DNA from 3 places in the Exiguobacterium sp. RIT452 genome. Region 1 is predicted to be linked to each of the others. Evidence: riboswitches for the same ligand, from Rfam matches in the RefSeq annotation. Region 1 holds a riboswitch; each other region holds the start of a gene.

Region 1 (5,127 bases):
TCGTGTGTGAGTGACAGACGATCAACAGACGTTTTCCTCGATATTTTTGTGTCAACTCTTCGACAGCTGCGAAGACACGGGACTGAATTTCCTGTTCGGTCTCAAGACCCGGGACACGGTCAGTATCATTGGCTTGGACAGCTTCATAAATTCCGGCGATCGGCTTGCCCGATGCAAAACCAAATTCGCGTTCGACCAACCGGTCATCCGTTTCCGTCAGCTCGAGTCCTACGGCACGGCCGATGATTTCCGCCGTTTCGACCGCCCGGGACAACGGACTGGAAATCAAGACATCCCATTTCTCCTGTGCGAGATACGTCGCACTCAAGCCGGCTTGCCACCGCCCTGTTTCGTTCAGCGGGATATCTTCCCGCCCCTGAATCCGTTCGTTTAAATTCCAATCGGTCTGACCGTGGCGCACTAAACAAATTTCTGTCATCTCATTCGTCTCCTTCAAAAAGAAATATGACTGATTGTATCATGTTTCTTTACTTAGTGAAGAGTCTCACGAGGTGGCAGGACAAGGACTTGGCAACTGAAGGCTTCAATCCGGTCGAGCAACCGTTCAATTTTGAGCGGGTTTTCCGTCTGCGCAAAGCTGGCCAGTGAATGGGTTCCGTTTGGAAACGAAAACAACCGGACATCCGCCCCCACATCGGCTCCTTTTTCAATGAAATGCAGCGCCTGCGTAAAGGGAACAATCGGATCTTTTTTTCCGTGCAACAGCATGATCGGCGGTGAATCGGCGGTCAAATGAGTTGCGGGTGAGACACGCGTCATGAGTGCACGCCATTCTTCCCGTCCTCCTCCATAAAATTTGATGTGGGCAATCCAGGTCTGGATGAACTTGAATAATAAGAAGTTCGTTGGTGGATACAAGGCGATGACGCCGCTGATCAGCGGGAGTTGCTCCGCTTTCTGATCACCGATGAACTCCATCGGCGCCAAGGCGGTCGTCAACATCAACGCTGCACCGGCCGAATCCCCCCAAAGGACCATTCGTCCCCGTGCAATCCGCAGATTATCTGCTTCCTGATTTAAAAAACAAAGGGCGTCGCGTACGTCTTCCAAATTATCCGGGAAGTAACTGCCGTCTTCAAACAACCGGTAATCGATACTGCAAACAGCGATGCCAAGCTCTAAAAAACGTTCCACGATCGGTGTAAAACAAAAGAGATCATCACGGCTTCCTCTGACAAACGCTCCACCATGTGCATAAATGGCCACCGGAAACGGTCCTTCACCGACCGGATAGTACAGATCCAGTTTAAGCTCCTTCTCGCCGATCGTTTTATACAAAACGGTCCTTGGAGCCAGTTGGGTTTCCGCAAGCGGAAGCGCCGGTTCCGTCCACCGTAAAAGAGCACCGTAATTGTTCCAGATGCTCGCACCGGCAGCAGCCGTCGTCAAAAGCGCAGCCCCTCCCATCAACCATGCTGTTTCCCGTCTCACCTCATCACCTCCGGGCATACTCACGATTTTTAATCTTATTAGTCTTTTACCCCATTTTTTTAGAAGTCGAACTTCTTCCCGCTCTTGTACTTGACGCTTTGTTTTGGATTCGTTATAGTGAAAAGGTTCAAATCGGAATAATTACGTTTTAATACTTCTTGGAGGTTTTACACATATGAAAAAGTTAATTCCCGCTTTAACGGTCGCGTTCGCGAGCGCCACTTTCCTCGCTGCCTGCGGATCATCTGATTCAGGTTCGAATCAAGATGCCGCCGACCAAAAACTCAACGTATATACATCAACGTTCGCCACAGCGGCGATTGCCAAAGAAATCGGCGGCGCTGATGTCGATGTCAAGATGATCGTCCCTCCCGGTGCCGATCCCCATTCGTATGAACCGACCTCAAAACAACTGACAGAAATCGCACAAGGTGATCTGTTCCTCTTGACCGGAACGACGCTTGAGCCGTACTCAGAAAAAATCAAAGCCAGTCTCAAAGGAAACGATGTCCAGTTCATCGAGACAAGTAAAGGCATCGATTTGCTTGAAGCGAGCGCCACGGTACACGTTCATGGAGAGGCAGACGAACACGACGAAGAACATGCTCATGAAGACGAGCACGCAGAAGATGAGCATGCAGAAGAAGGACACGATCATGGCAAGTACGATCCGCACGTCTGGCTTGATCCGAACAATGCCAAAATGATGGCCCAATCGATTTCGACGGCGTTGGCAAAAGAAGTACCGGACAAAAAAGCGACGTTCGAAAAAAATCTGGCTGAATTTGATACGCAGGCAGATGAGCTCGATCAAAACTTACAGCAAGCAGTTGCTGACGGCTCCAAAAAAGAACTGCTCGTGACACATGCCGCTTATGGGTATTTAGCAGAACGCTACGGATTTTCTCAACTGCCGATCGCTGGCATCTCACCGTCTGACGAGCCTTCGCAAAAAGAACTGGCTTCCCTCGTCAAAGAAGCCAAGCTGCACGACTTAAAATATGTTGCGTTTGAAGAGACGGTTTCCCCAAAAGTCGCCCGGGTCATCCAACAAGAAATCGGAGCTGAAGCCATCACGATTCATAACTTGGAATCCGTCACAAAAGAACAACAAGACGCTTCTTATTTTGACTTGATGAATGAAAATGTCACGACACTCAAAAAAGCACTGCAGTGAAGTAGTGTTGACATGCATTAAAAGATACGTTACGGTAGAAAACGTATTTCAGACAATTAAATGACTTCTTTTTATCGCGAGAGACGGAGGGACTGGCCCAATGATGTTTCGGCAGCGGACGATTGAATCGTACTGTGCCAAATCCAGCAAGCTACGGCTTGAGAGATAAGAAGAGCGTCTTTTTCAGTAAAGACCTCCTTCTTTCTTGCGAAGGAGTCTTTTTTTGTACATGCAGAAATGGAGTGATTTTATGAACGAGACGATTACACCAAACAAATGGGCCCTTCTACCATTACTTGTCTTTTTGGTCCTCTTTATCGGTGCCGGCATCTTTTATGACGACTTTTATAAGTTCCCGATTCTGATTGCCGCATTGATTGCCTTGATTTTTGCTGCCGTGACGACCAAAGGCAGTATCAATCAAACCGTTGAACGGATTGCGACGGGTGCCGGAAATCCGGACATCATGATCATGGTCTTTATTTTCTTACTCGCCGGTGCGTTTTCCGGAACAGCGGATGCGATCGGCGCCATCGAAGCGACCGTCAACGCTTCGCTGACATTTTTACCGCCGTCTCTCTTAATGAGCGGATTGTTCATCATCGCTGCCTTCATCTCGATGGCGATGGGGACTTCAACCGGTACGATTGCGGCACTTGCCCCGATCGCACTTGGTATTCACGAAGCGACCGGTGTCAATGTCGCCATCGCAGCTGCCGCCGTCGTTGGGGGCGCGATGTTCGGGGACAACTTGTCGTTTATCTCCGATACGACGATTGCAGCGGTCCGCACGCAAAAAACCAATATGCGTGATAAATTCCGAACGAACTTCCTGATTGTGCTTCCGGCAGCAATTTTGACCGTCATCATTTTGGCATTCGTTTCAGGTGCCGGAGATGTCGTCGACGCAAAGGCCTTCGAGTTTTATAAACTGATTCCGTATCTGTCCGTCATCGTCTTGGCCTTGTTCGGTGTCAACGTCATCCTCGTCTTGATCGGCGGAACCGCCTTGACAGGAATCATCGGTATGCTCGACGGCAGCTTCGGTTTAAGTGGATTCGTGCTGTCGATGTCCGAAGGATTAATGGGCATGGCTGAAATTTCGATTTTGACATTACTGATGGGTGGTCTTGTCAGTCTGATCACCTTTAACGGCGGTATCGCCTACCTGAAAGAAACATTGACTCGAAAAATCACGCAACGCCGCGGCGCAGAGTTCAGCATGGCTGCGCTTGTCGGAGCGACAAACCTCGCGACGGCAAACAATACGATTTCGATTCTTGTGGCTGGACCACTCGCAGCGGAGATCGCGGATACGTATGACATCGACCGGAAGAAGTCGGCCAGCATTCTCGACATCTTCTCGTGTGGGGTTCAAGGAATCATCCCATACGGCGCCCAGTTGCTGATTGCGGCGGAGTTGACGAAAACGGCTTCTCCGGAGCTGATTCCGTATCTGTTCTATCCATTCTTATTGTTCGTGTGCGGATCCCTTGCGATTCTTTTCGGATTCCCGCGCCGGAAAAATACTGCCGTCCGCAAAGAAAATATTTCGTAAAACAAACAAGTCCGGCCGCCTGCAACGCGACCGGACTTGTTTTTGATTATTTTTTCTTCTGTTCTTGCCGGTTAAGAATGAAATACGCGATGGCTGGAAGCGGGAACTGAACGAGCCCCGCGCCACCCCACACCCACGGATTACGCCCGGTTTTACGGGCGCCAAGGAATAGGAAAGTCGCTTGAGCGCCTAACAGCGTCGCCAGTCCGGCCCACACTCCTTTTGGTACGTTTTTAACGGATCGTGCCATGATTTTACACCTCACTTCATGTATGGATATACCCACTTTGTTCGCTCTCTAACAGCTTACCTCCTGCTTTGAGCGTCTAAACAGACGTGATTCTGAGTTCATGCTAAACTAAACGAGCAATTCCATATTCTAGTTTCATTGAAGGAGGAGTATATACATGCAATACGCAAAACTTTCAAATGGTGTCACGATTCCACAGATCGGATTCGGAGTCTGGCAAGTCGACGAAGAGACGGAAGCACCGGCTGCCGTCGCAGAAGCGATTCGTGTCGGTTACCGTCATATTGATACGGCTGCCGTGTACAAAAACGAACGTGGTGTCGCCAAAGGAATCAAAGAAAGCGGCGTGAACCGTGAAGATCTCTTCTTAACGTCTAAAGTATGGAACGATGATATTCGTGCCGGACGCACTAAAGAAGCTTTCGCTGAGTCACTCGAACGATTAGAGACCGATTATCTGGACCTCTATTTGATTCACTGGCCGGTCGAAGGGTACATTGAAGCATGGAAAGCGATGGTTGAGCTTTACGAAGCTGGAAAAATCAAAGCGATTGGTGTTTCGAACTTCAAGGAACATCACCTCGATACACTGGCTGAAGAAGGATTGATGACACCAATGATCAATCAGGTGGAACTTCATCCGCAACTTCCGCAACACGAACTGCATGAATATCTACAGGACCACAGCAT
Region 2 (5,127 bases), on a different contig from region 1:
ATCCTGTTGTCCGAAACGCTTCCTGCACGAGGACGAAACCGCCGAATAAACTGATTGCCGGCGCCCCCCGGACACGCAGTTGTTTAATCGCTTCAATCGCCTGCGCCAAATCGTGAATGACTTCATACCGTTCTTCTTCCGGGAGACGGGTTTGGTCCAAGATCGTCACTGTTCCGTTTTCATAGATGATGCTCTGAACGAATTGACTCATCGGCTGAGTTCCTCCGTTACATCAAAGTTCCGCAGATCCGTAAACGTCTTGCATTCCGTCCGGCGTTTGATCAACGCAGTACCGAGGCGTAACGCATGACGTTTTCGTTCGAGACGAACGGTCGGATCGGTAATCTGTTCCAAGTCCGCGACCGGTGCCAGTCCGATCGTCCGGCGAATCAACTCGCATCCGGCAAACCCAAGCGCATCTTGTAAAATCGTACTGAGGACATCCTCAACGAGACCGTCCGCTGAACGGAACGGCTCCACCGCTTCCCGCTCCCACAACGCCTTGAACGTCGACGCAAACGTCAGCCAAAACGTATCGATGTCCTTGATCCGTTCCTCGCGCAACCGGTCATAGTCCGGATAAGCGGCAAAAAACAGATGGGCGATGAACTGACCGACATCAAACCCAAACGGACCGTAAAACGCGAACTCCGGATCGATGACCTTGGTTTCTTCCGCCGAGGCGAAGATGCTGCCTGTATGTAAGTCGCCGTGCAGCAAGGCATCACCTTTCGTGATGAACAGGGCTTCGAGCTTTGCGACTTCCCGTTTCAGCTCCGCGTCGTTCCAGATCCGGTCGACTTCCGCTTCCAGTCCTGCTTCAATCGTATTCGTTTCCGCATCATAAAACGGGTCCGTGAAAATCAGTTTCTCCGTGATGTCGCACAGATCCGGATTGTAGTACTGACGGGCGATCTGTTTTTTCGCGACCGGTCCGAGGGCAAAATCCGACGTATAAAACAGCGTCCGGGCCAAATACGAACCGATGTGTTCCGCGAGCAACGGATACTTTTCTCCCGCAAGCAATCCAGCCCGGACGATTGTCAGATGAGACAAGTCTTCCATCACCGTGAAGGCTTCTTCTTTGCTGGCATGATACACACGCGGGACAAACGGAATCGCGACTTTCGCGAATTCTTTTAACGCGGACTGTTCGATCCATGCCCGTTCGAGCGACAGCGGCCAGCTTTCACCGACGACCTTCGCATACGGTAACGCTTGTTTTAAAATCAGGTGCTGGTCCCCCGCATGAATCCGAAAGACCAGGTTTAAATTGCCGTCACCGATTTCTTCTGCCGTCACCGGTTCGTTGCCGATCAGACCGAGTGTCCGGACCCGTTCGATGGCGTCCTGTACTGTAAATGCTTGATATCCCATTCTGATTTCCCCCTTGATGATCACACGAAAAAACGCCCCTTTTCGTCAAAGAAAAGAGGCGCAGTAGAATACTCCGTCCTCTTATCTCTCAGACGAATGTCTGTTGGATGTAGCACCGTGCCGGATGGTCGGTTGCTGCGGCGTCTTCGGGCCAATTCCCTCTGCCAACTCACGATAAGAGTCATATGTAGTTGTCGTGTGGTTTGATGTTGATTTGAATACTACGTGCGCCGACCACCCTCTGTCAATTCCAAATTTTAGTGCAATCCGCTCAAAACGGAGACATCTATAGAAGGAGTATTTTCAAAAAAATAAATTTTCAAAATATAGTTTGACAAGTCCGGCATCTCATGTAAAAATTGCAATTAGATTTCACAATTTCATCCAATTCTTATCAAGAGCAGACGGAGGGACGAGCCCTACGATGTCGCAGCAACCGACCACTTGGCACGGTGCTAATTCTTGCAGCTAACACGCTGACAGATAAGAGTCCACGCGCAATTTTTCATGGTCTCTTGTCATTGACGAGGGACCATTTTTGTATTTTTTAACAAGGGAGAGACGACGATCATGGCGTACATTACCGCAACTTACCAACTCGGCGTGACCGATCAGTTACCAAAACGGGCAGAGCAAATCGCCCTCGGTCTGACGGTCGGCTCATGGACCGATTTGAATCATTTGGAACAACAACAGCTTGAATCCTTCAAAGGACAAGTCGTCCATACGGAAGAACACGACGGAAAAGGGTATGTCACGATCCGTTATCCGGAACACAACGTCTCACGGGACTTTTCGGCGATTTTGACGACCGTCTTCGGCAAGCTGTCGCTCGACGGTCAAATCAAACTGACGGATCTCCAGCTTCCCGCTTCGTTCACACCGGATTTTCCCGGTGCTAAATTCGGCATCGAGGGCGTCCGCCAATTGATCCAAGTCCATGACCGCCCCCTGTTGATGAGCATCTTCAAAGGCGTCATCGGACGGGACCTCGTTTTTTTACGGGAACAACTCGAAGCCCAGCTTGCCGGCGGGATTGATCTCGTCAAGGATGACGAGATCTTATACGACAATCCGCTGACACCCGCACTCGACCGGGCGCGGATCGGACGGGAAGTCCTCGATGTGCACTATGAACGGACCGGTAAACGGGCCCTCTATGCGATTACGTTGAGTGGTCCGGTCTTCCGCTTGAAAGAACAGGCGAAACGACTGGTTGAATCCGGAGCGACGGCACTCCTGCTCAACACGTTTACATACGGGCTCGATGTCTTGCGGGAACTGGCAGCCGATCCGGAAATCCCGGTCCCGATCTTTAATCATCCGGCGTTGAGCGGTGCCTTGATCGCCAGTCCCGAGTACGGGATTGCCGCCCCGGTCCTGCTCGGAACGTTGCCGCGGATTGCCGGTGCCGACTTGACACTGTTCCCGTCGCCGTACGGGAATGTCGCCCTCGCCAAAGACTTGGCCCGCGGAATTGCCGTCGAAGCGACCCGAATCGGTGAGACCAAAACGATTCTCCCGGTCCCGTCCGCCGGAATCCACCCGGGTCTCGTCGCCCAGCTTGTTCGTGATTTCGGCGTCGATTCCGTCATCAATGCCGGTGGCGGTGTCCACGGTCATCCGCAAGGTGCTGCGGCCGGAGTCATCGCTTTCCGCCAGGCACTCGACGCAGCACTGGCCGGCGAATCACTGACAAGTGCCGCCCACCGGCACGAGGAATTACGTGTCGCCCTCGATGCTTGGGGGATCACGAAATGACGATCCGGATTTTATGTGACTTTGACGGCACGGTAACGGAGCACGATAATATCATCGCCTTGATGCAGGAGTTCGCTCCGTCGGAAAAATTTGACCCGTTAAAACGAGGTGTGCTCGACCGGTCACTCTCGATCCAGTCCGGCGTCGGACAGATGTTTCAGCTGCTTCCGTCCAGTCAAAAACAGGACTACATTGATTTCTTGATGAAACGGGCGGTCATCCGTCCCGGCTTCGACACCTTGCTCGCCTTTGCCAAATCGAACGAGATTGACTTTTCCATCGTCAGCGGCGGGATCGACTTTTTTGTCCAGCCGATTCTTGCGGATGTACTGACGGACGAAGCGGTTTATTGCAACGGCAGTGACTTCAGCCAGGAGACGGTTCGAATCGAATGGCCGCATGCCTGCGACGCGGCCTGTACAAATCAATGCGGCTGTTGCAAAACCTCGATCGCCCGGAAGCTGAAGCAGGACGGTGACACGATCATCGCGATTGGCGACTCCGTAACAGATTTTGAACTGGCTAAGCAGGCGGATCACGTTTATGCACGGGATTATCTGATCACGCTGTGTGAACAGCACGGCATCCCGTATACGCCGTTCGAAAACTTTCATGACATCTTGAATCATCTCCAGACAAAGGTGGTGTACACATGACCTTCTTAAAACGATATGAAGAATTACGGGCCGTCAAACAGGAACTTGCAGCACGCGACTGGTTCCCAGGCACAAGCGGCAATCTCGCCATCCGGACAGCCGATCAACCGACTGAATTTCTCGTGACGGCAAGCGGGAAGGACAAACGGCAGGATACACCGGACGACTTCGTCCATGTCGACGCGTCCGGTCAACTGATCGGCGAACAGACGGGGCGTCCCTCTGCTGAAACGTTGCTCCACGTCGAGGTCTTCAACCGGACGACTGCCGGCTGTTCCCTTCACGTCCATACGGTCGACAATAATGTCATTTCGGAACTGTACGGCGACCAAGGCGAGATTCGGTTTGCCGGTCAGGAAATCATCAAGGCACTCGGCCGTTGGGAAGAAGATGCGGAAGTCCGTGTACCGATCATCCCGAACCATGCCGACATTCCGACACTTGCCGCTGCCTTTGCAGCGCATGTTCATGCCGAGAGCGGCGCCGTCCTGATTCGTAATCATGGCATCACCGTCTGGGCACCGACTGCCTTTGAAGCCAAAAAACAGTTGGAAGCATTCGAGTTTTTGTTCAGTTACACCTTAAAACTACAAACGTGCCGACAGGCGATTCATTAAAAAGGAGGAATTTACAATGGCAACAGTACTTTTCCAACAGACAAACGAACGGTATACGGATCAAAACGAGGTGTCTTCATTCCTTACCTCACGCGGTGTACTCTACGAACAATGGGACGTCTCGAAACTGCCGGCGGAGCTGGTTGAAAACTATACATTGACGGATCAAGACAAACAAACGATTCTCGATACGTTCCAAGCTGAAATCACGGATGTGTCAGAACGCCGCGGCTATCAGACGGCAGATATCATTTCGTTGTCGGATGCGACACCAAACTTGGACGAGTTGCTCGTCAACTTCCAGAAGGAACATCACCATACGGATGATGAAGTCCGTTTCATCGTCAGCGGTCATGGCGTCTTCGCAATCCAGGATGACGAAGTCGGTTATTACAACATCGAGCTGAACCCGGGCGATTTGATTTCCGTCCCGGTCAACACTCGCCATTACTTCACGCTCCAGGACGACCGTCAAGTCGTTGCCGTACGGATTTTCGTGACGACGGACGGCTGGGTGCCGATTTATGAAAAAGACGCACTCGAGACGACCAACTAAAAAGGATTTCTCAGGACAGACTGCTCCGCGGCTTCAAGCCCGGCAGTCTGTTTTTTTGCAATTCCTATCCTACAAACATGCCGCTTGTTTTCGTTTCCTCCTATATAATGAAGAAAAGACTCTCGAACAGGAGGACACGTTCATGATGATTCGACCCGTC
Region 3 (5,127 bases), 150 kb from region 1:
CCGCCGTTATGGTGCGATGCTCGGTGCCACGTCTGAGTTCAACAAGATGGAAGGCATCACGGTCAATGAAGAAGATAAGAAAGCGTACATCGCCCTGTCTTATGTCTCCGGCAGTACAGAAAAACAAGAAGGTGCCGTCCAAGACGACATCCAGCTTGAAAAACGGGAATCCGGTGCCACTTTTGAAATCGATCTCGGTCGTGCCAAAGGCATCGACAGTCGTTATGTCCCGACTAACATGCAGGCACTTGTCATCGGAGAAGATTTAGCAAAACCGGACGCGTACGGCAATACGGCGAATCCGAACCTCGTCGCTAATCCGGATAATCTGGCATATTCGGCCGCATCAAAAACGCTCTTCATCGGTGAAGACAGCTCGCTCCACACCAACAATTTCGTCTGGGCCTATAACCTGAAGACGAAGAAGCTCTCACGGATTCTTTCCGTCCCGGTCGGTGCTGAAGCGACAGGACTCCGATCGCTCGATCACGTCGGTGGTTACAGTTACTTGCTCAGTAACTATCAGCATCCGGGTGAAGGATTGGATGGTAAACAAATCACAGCCGTCGATTCAAAAAAACTGGAGCAAGCGATGCAAGATGGCATCGGTATCCAAAAAACAGGCGGTGTCGGTTACCTATCCGGTCTGCCGACAGGTCAAAAATCATATTCTCACCGTTGAGACAACACAAGGGGCTGATTCAAAAAATCAGCTTCAGACGAAAGAGAGAGGTGGACTTCAAAGTCCGCCTCTCTCTTTCTGTTTTTTTAGACTCCTATGTTGCACGAGACTCCTTTAGGAAGATGATTGCTTGCAAACCGCTTTTGAATCACGCACGCAGTTGACTGGCCTCTTCTTCCACACGACGGAGTAATCCTTGCACGATTTTTTCCGTCTCCCGTTCACCTCCGAGTGACAACAGGCTCCGGCCGACAAAGTTGGCGCCTTCGTTTTTGCCGGTATAAATCAGCTGACAGCTCGTTTCGTCGAGCCGTTTCAGTGTAAACGTCATCTCGAGTTGAAAGATTTTAGCAAGAGTAAAGCCAATCGTGTTTTGCTTAAAGTCCGGTTCGCTTGTATACGCAAGATCCGTCACGATGTACGTCTCTAACCGGTTCCCCTGCATGTACGTTTGCCGATACGTCGAACCGACGACACCCGGTTTGCGTTCAATCACTTCGTGCTGGACGACACCCGGAATTAACCGTTGCAACCGATCGTGATCAAATAAATGCCAAGCCTGCTCGATTGGAACGTCGAGGACTTTTTCTTCGTGCCATGTCACCATCCGAACACCTCCCTTACTAAAAAATACCCTGATGTGTGCAGTTCTAACTTCAGACTACACACAGACAGGGTATTTGGCTTATTTTAATCGGCAATCACGATTTACTTTACCGTTTGACGTTCCAACGCATTCCCAAGGAACTTCGCGAGCTCCAGCATCCCGAACTTACCGGCGGCCGCTTCCGCATCCGAGTTGTAGTTCGTATTCGTGTTGACATCATACGTATAGATCGTTCCGTCCGCATCCTTGATGAATTCAATCCCGGCGACAGCAATCTGATTCGCTTGCAGGAAGGCTTCGTATTGCTGGATGATCGGATCATCGAATCCATCAACGACTTTAAACTTCATCGGAGTTTGTGGTGCTTCTTCCCCGACCGGGCAGAACAAGTCATCAATCACACACGCATCCGCCGGGCACAGTTCAAAGCCTTCTGATGTATCAACTTGTACGGCGTAAACGAATTTTCCGCCGACGAATTCACAACGCGTGATATACGGTTCAGGCGCTTGGATATACTCTTGGATCAGGGTGATGCCGTCGACCGGCTCATCAAAGGTCGGGCCATCGAGATACGTTTCAAGTGCTTCAATCGAATGGAACAACTGGACACCGAGTCCTTTTCCGGCACGATTGTGTTTCGTGATGAACGACGACACCCCGATGTTTTTCGCCGCTTCAGCAATCTGATCACGTCCGACGGCAGCCGTCGTTTTCGGAACACGGATACCGGCTTTTCGAAGAGCCGTATATTGATTGATTTTACTGACTTCCAGTCGCAACGCACGTGTTCCGTTGAAGACGGTCCGGTCGTGTTCCTCGAGCCATGCGAGCACCCCTTCCGTCAGTTCCGGCGCGTAGCGGTGCCCGCGCGTATGCGAAGACGCACTCATCCGGCTGTAGAAGACGCCTTCTGGCGGGATTTCATCAAGCGGGACCTGTCCTTCATCGAGATGCCACTGTTCATACGGCAACTCCAGTTCTTCGAGTCGTTTAATTAAATGGTCCGTCCATTCCTGGTTTTCGTGTAAGATATGAATTTTTGTCATTTGGTTTGACCTACCTTTCGTTTTTCTTCGACAAGCGGCATGACGTCGCGCGCGAAGCGTTCCATCTCTTCAAGTTGTGGTGAGAATTGAAGTAATAATAAGGAGACACCCACCTGCTCAAACGCAAGAATCCGTTCGGCAATCTGTTCTGGTGTTCCAATCAAATCAGGACGGAGTCCACGGTTGGAGACCGAATAATCGTTCCGTTTCACCTGTTGTTCGAGTTGCGATTTGCTGACGAAATCGTCGTACCCGACGTACCCGGCACCGTCTTCCTTGACGTCCGTGATCCGCTGCCACTCTTGAACAGCCTCTTCTTCCGTATCGCGGCAGATGATATACGCAGCCAGTCCAAAACTTTCAAGCGGCGGTTGCCCGGTCGCTTGTCGACGCGCCTTCATATCCTCAATCTTGACGGATACTTCTTCCACCGTTCCGCCGTGCATGACATAGGCATCACAATGATTGACGATGGTTTGTTTGCCGGCTTCACTTTCCCCGCCTGCGTACAACTTGATGCCCGGTCGTTGAACCGGCTTCGGATGCAGTTGTGTCTTCTCGAGCGTATAGTAGTTCCCGTCGAAGCTGTACGGTGAAGCGTCTGCCCATAATCCTTTCATGATTGTGACAAACTCTTCCGTCCGCGCATACCGTTCGTCATGCGCCGTGAAGATCCCGTTGTATTGCCGCGCTTCTTCTTCCCACCAGGCAGAGACGACGTTCAGTGTAAAGCGTCCGTTGCTGAGTTGATCGATGTTTGCTGCCATCTTCGCGGTCGTCGCCGGGTTATGGAACCCCGGACGGACAGCTGTCATGATTTCCAGCCGTTCCGTCGTCGCAGCAATCGCCGCTGCTGTCGTCCAGGCTTCAAGACTTGGTGCTTCCAGCCCTTTGATATCATTTAAGTTCAATTCCGCAATCAGCGTCGTCGAAAATCCGATTTGTTCTGCTGTTTGCGCCACCTGCTTGGCATAATCGAACGTCGCCGGCATCTGTTCGTCCTCGACGTTTCGTAACCACCCTCCAAAAATCGGTAACCAAAATCCATACTCCATCCGTTATGTCCCCCTTATTAAAAAAATCGCTCTTCTCGAAAATCGAAAAGAGCGACGGATTAATCGTGTCTGCTCTTATCTGTAAAGGGGTTGATCCCTTTAGGAAGTAGCACCTTCCGCTTATGATGCGGGGTTGCTGAAGTGTCTTCGGGCCATTCCCTCGACTTCTCTTGATAAGAATTATTGGAATTATCGTACACTTTTTAGCAGAGTAAAGCAACCACTAAACCTTGTTTTCCAATCGGAATTAAAAACAGTATCAAAAAAGGACGAGAGCTGGGCTCTCATCCTCCTTGTCTTAATATGGGGCAACAAATGTCGACTCTTCGACAGGTGCTTCTTCACCGCGGATGCGGTCATAAAACTTGGCGAGGGTGACGCTGAAGTAAGGTCCGACCCAGAGGAAGGCAATTCCAATCGTAATCAAACCGAGCAGGAACCAACCAATAAAGGAGAGGACAAGCATAAAGGCTTCCATCTTGTGACCATCCATCATTTGGCGTGAACGCGTAATGGCATCCAAAATACCGATTGACGGCTCGTCACGTAAAATGTAATAAGTCAGCATATACGAAAATGACTTGATGATTCCCGGAACGATCAACAGCAAGAACCACAATCCAAGAAGAATACCTTGAACAAGCGACAGACCAACTGCTTTCAAGAACAGCTTATACGGCTCGAATAAATCGACAATTTTTGCCTCTTCTTTACGGGCGACAGACAGCGCAAGCCATGCCCAACCGATCGCAAGCGGCAGGAACAGGATATTCAACACAAATCCAATCAAATCGATGAACTGAAAGTCTTCGTTCGGATCAGAAGAAAACGTTGCTGGAATCCCTTGAATGATGAGAAACAGTAAAAACATGAGTGCCATGAAGACCCAGCGACCGTTAAGTGACTCACGTGCCGATAGTTTTAATTCTTTAATCATAAAGATCCTCCTTAAAATAAGTTCTACTCCTATTTACGGCTTAAGCAGTAAGGAGTTTCAGTTATTTTCAGGATTTTCCTGTTTTTAGCTTGTGCAGGCGTGCTTTTTCGAGTTGACGTTGGCAAGCCGTATACAGCGAACGCCGACCATCGAGACGTTCCATCGCAAATGGGATAGCATGTTTTTTGGCTTGTGCGATGACATGGGCTGACGCCGCATGCGAAACACGACTTGTGATAACGACGATGGCATCCGTCTTTTGCGCGAGACAGGCAATTTTCTTCGCCGACTGGGCATCCCCTGCTAAATGAATCAGCTCGATTCCGGTCTCAGCAAAAAATGTCCGGTAGACCGGTGCCTGCTGTTCGTTTCCGACGATGACGAGCCGCATTCCTTTAAATGCTGCAAACTCAAGCGGCTCCTTGTCGACGTAATCGATGGGTTGTCCCGGCAGCGACGTCGTGACGAGCGGTGTAATCGGTTGTTGTTTCTTTTGGCGAATCCGGCGTGGTTGCCGGACCTTTTTCACGGTCGGTTTTCGCTTTATCTGCTTGGCATATCGCCCGGTCGATTTTTTTGAAACGATTGTCACGGCTATTTCTGCCGTCGCGTCTGTCGGTTTAGATTCTGTTGACGGATCGAACGGTTGAACAATCGGTTCTTCATATTGGAAAGCATACTTCCAGGCAATCGTCAGTGTTTCCGGATGACCTTTCCACATGACCAAGTCGACAAGTTGTCCTTCCTTCAATTGAAAGAATCGCATATCTTCGACCGGAGTAGCGTAGTAAAACGGT

The links. A riboswitch is a leader RNA that binds a small molecule or an ion and turns the genes downstream of it on or off. The one in region 1 is predicted to bind S-adenosylmethionine.
Positions count from the first base shown of each region.
Region 2: another riboswitch for S-adenosylmethionine. It lies ahead of D3D03_RS13585 (2,3-diketo-5-methylthiopentyl-1-phosphate enolase); the one in region 1 lies ahead of D3D03_RS10240 (Na+/H+ antiporter NhaC family protein).
Region 3: another riboswitch for S-adenosylmethionine. It lies ahead of D3D03_RS09525 (LLM class flavin-dependent oxidoreductase); the one in region 1 lies ahead of D3D03_RS10240 (Na+/H+ antiporter NhaC family protein).

Region 1 is NZ_QXJB01000003.1:255,333-260,459, reverse strand. It holds gene D3D03_RS10255 (histidine phosphatase family protein) at 1-439, opposite strand, end outside; gene D3D03_RS10250 (alpha/beta hydrolase) at 493-1,452, opposite strand; gene D3D03_RS10245 (metal ABC transporter solute-binding protein, Zn/Mn family) at 1,628-2,629, shown strand; SAM riboswitch class I at 2,698-2,801, shown strand; gene D3D03_RS10240 (Na+/H+ antiporter NhaC family protein) at 2,880-4,187, shown strand; gene D3D03_RS10235 (hypothetical protein) at 4,234-4,437, opposite strand; gene D3D03_RS10230 (aldo/keto reductase) at 4,595-5,127, shown strand, end outside.
Region 2 is NZ_QXJB01000007.1:15,757-20,883, forward strand. It holds gene mtnA (S-methyl-5-thioribose-1-phosphate isomerase) at 1-211, opposite strand, end outside; gene mtnK (S-methyl-5-thioribose kinase) at 208-1,377, opposite strand; SAM riboswitch class I at 1,456-1,558, opposite strand; SAM riboswitch class I at 1,766-1,867, shown strand; gene D3D03_RS13585 (2,3-diketo-5-methylthiopentyl-1-phosphate enolase) at 1,948-3,138, shown strand; gene D3D03_RS13590 (2-hydroxy-3-keto-5-methylthiopentenyl-1-phosphate phosphatase) at 3,135-3,794, shown strand; gene D3D03_RS13595 (methylthioribulose 1-phosphate dehydratase) at 3,791-4,411, shown strand; gene D3D03_RS13600 (1,2-dihydroxy-3-keto-5-methylthiopentene dioxygenase) at 4,428-4,967, shown strand; gene D3D03_RS13605 (arsinothricin resistance N-acetyltransferase ArsN1 family A) at 5,110-5,127, shown strand, end outside.
Region 3 is NZ_QXJB01000003.1:107,144-112,270, reverse strand. It holds gene D3D03_RS09540 (PhoX family protein) at 1-682, shown strand, start outside; gene D3D03_RS09535 (SRPBCC family protein) at 831-1,289, opposite strand; gene D3D03_RS09530 (ATP-grasp domain-containing protein) at 1,391-2,338, opposite strand; gene D3D03_RS09525 (LLM class flavin-dependent oxidoreductase) at 2,335-3,393, opposite strand; SAM riboswitch class I at 3,466-3,573, opposite strand; gene D3D03_RS09520 (DUF975 family protein) at 3,692-4,330, opposite strand; gene D3D03_RS09515 (DUF2325 domain-containing protein) at 4,398-5,127, opposite strand, start outside.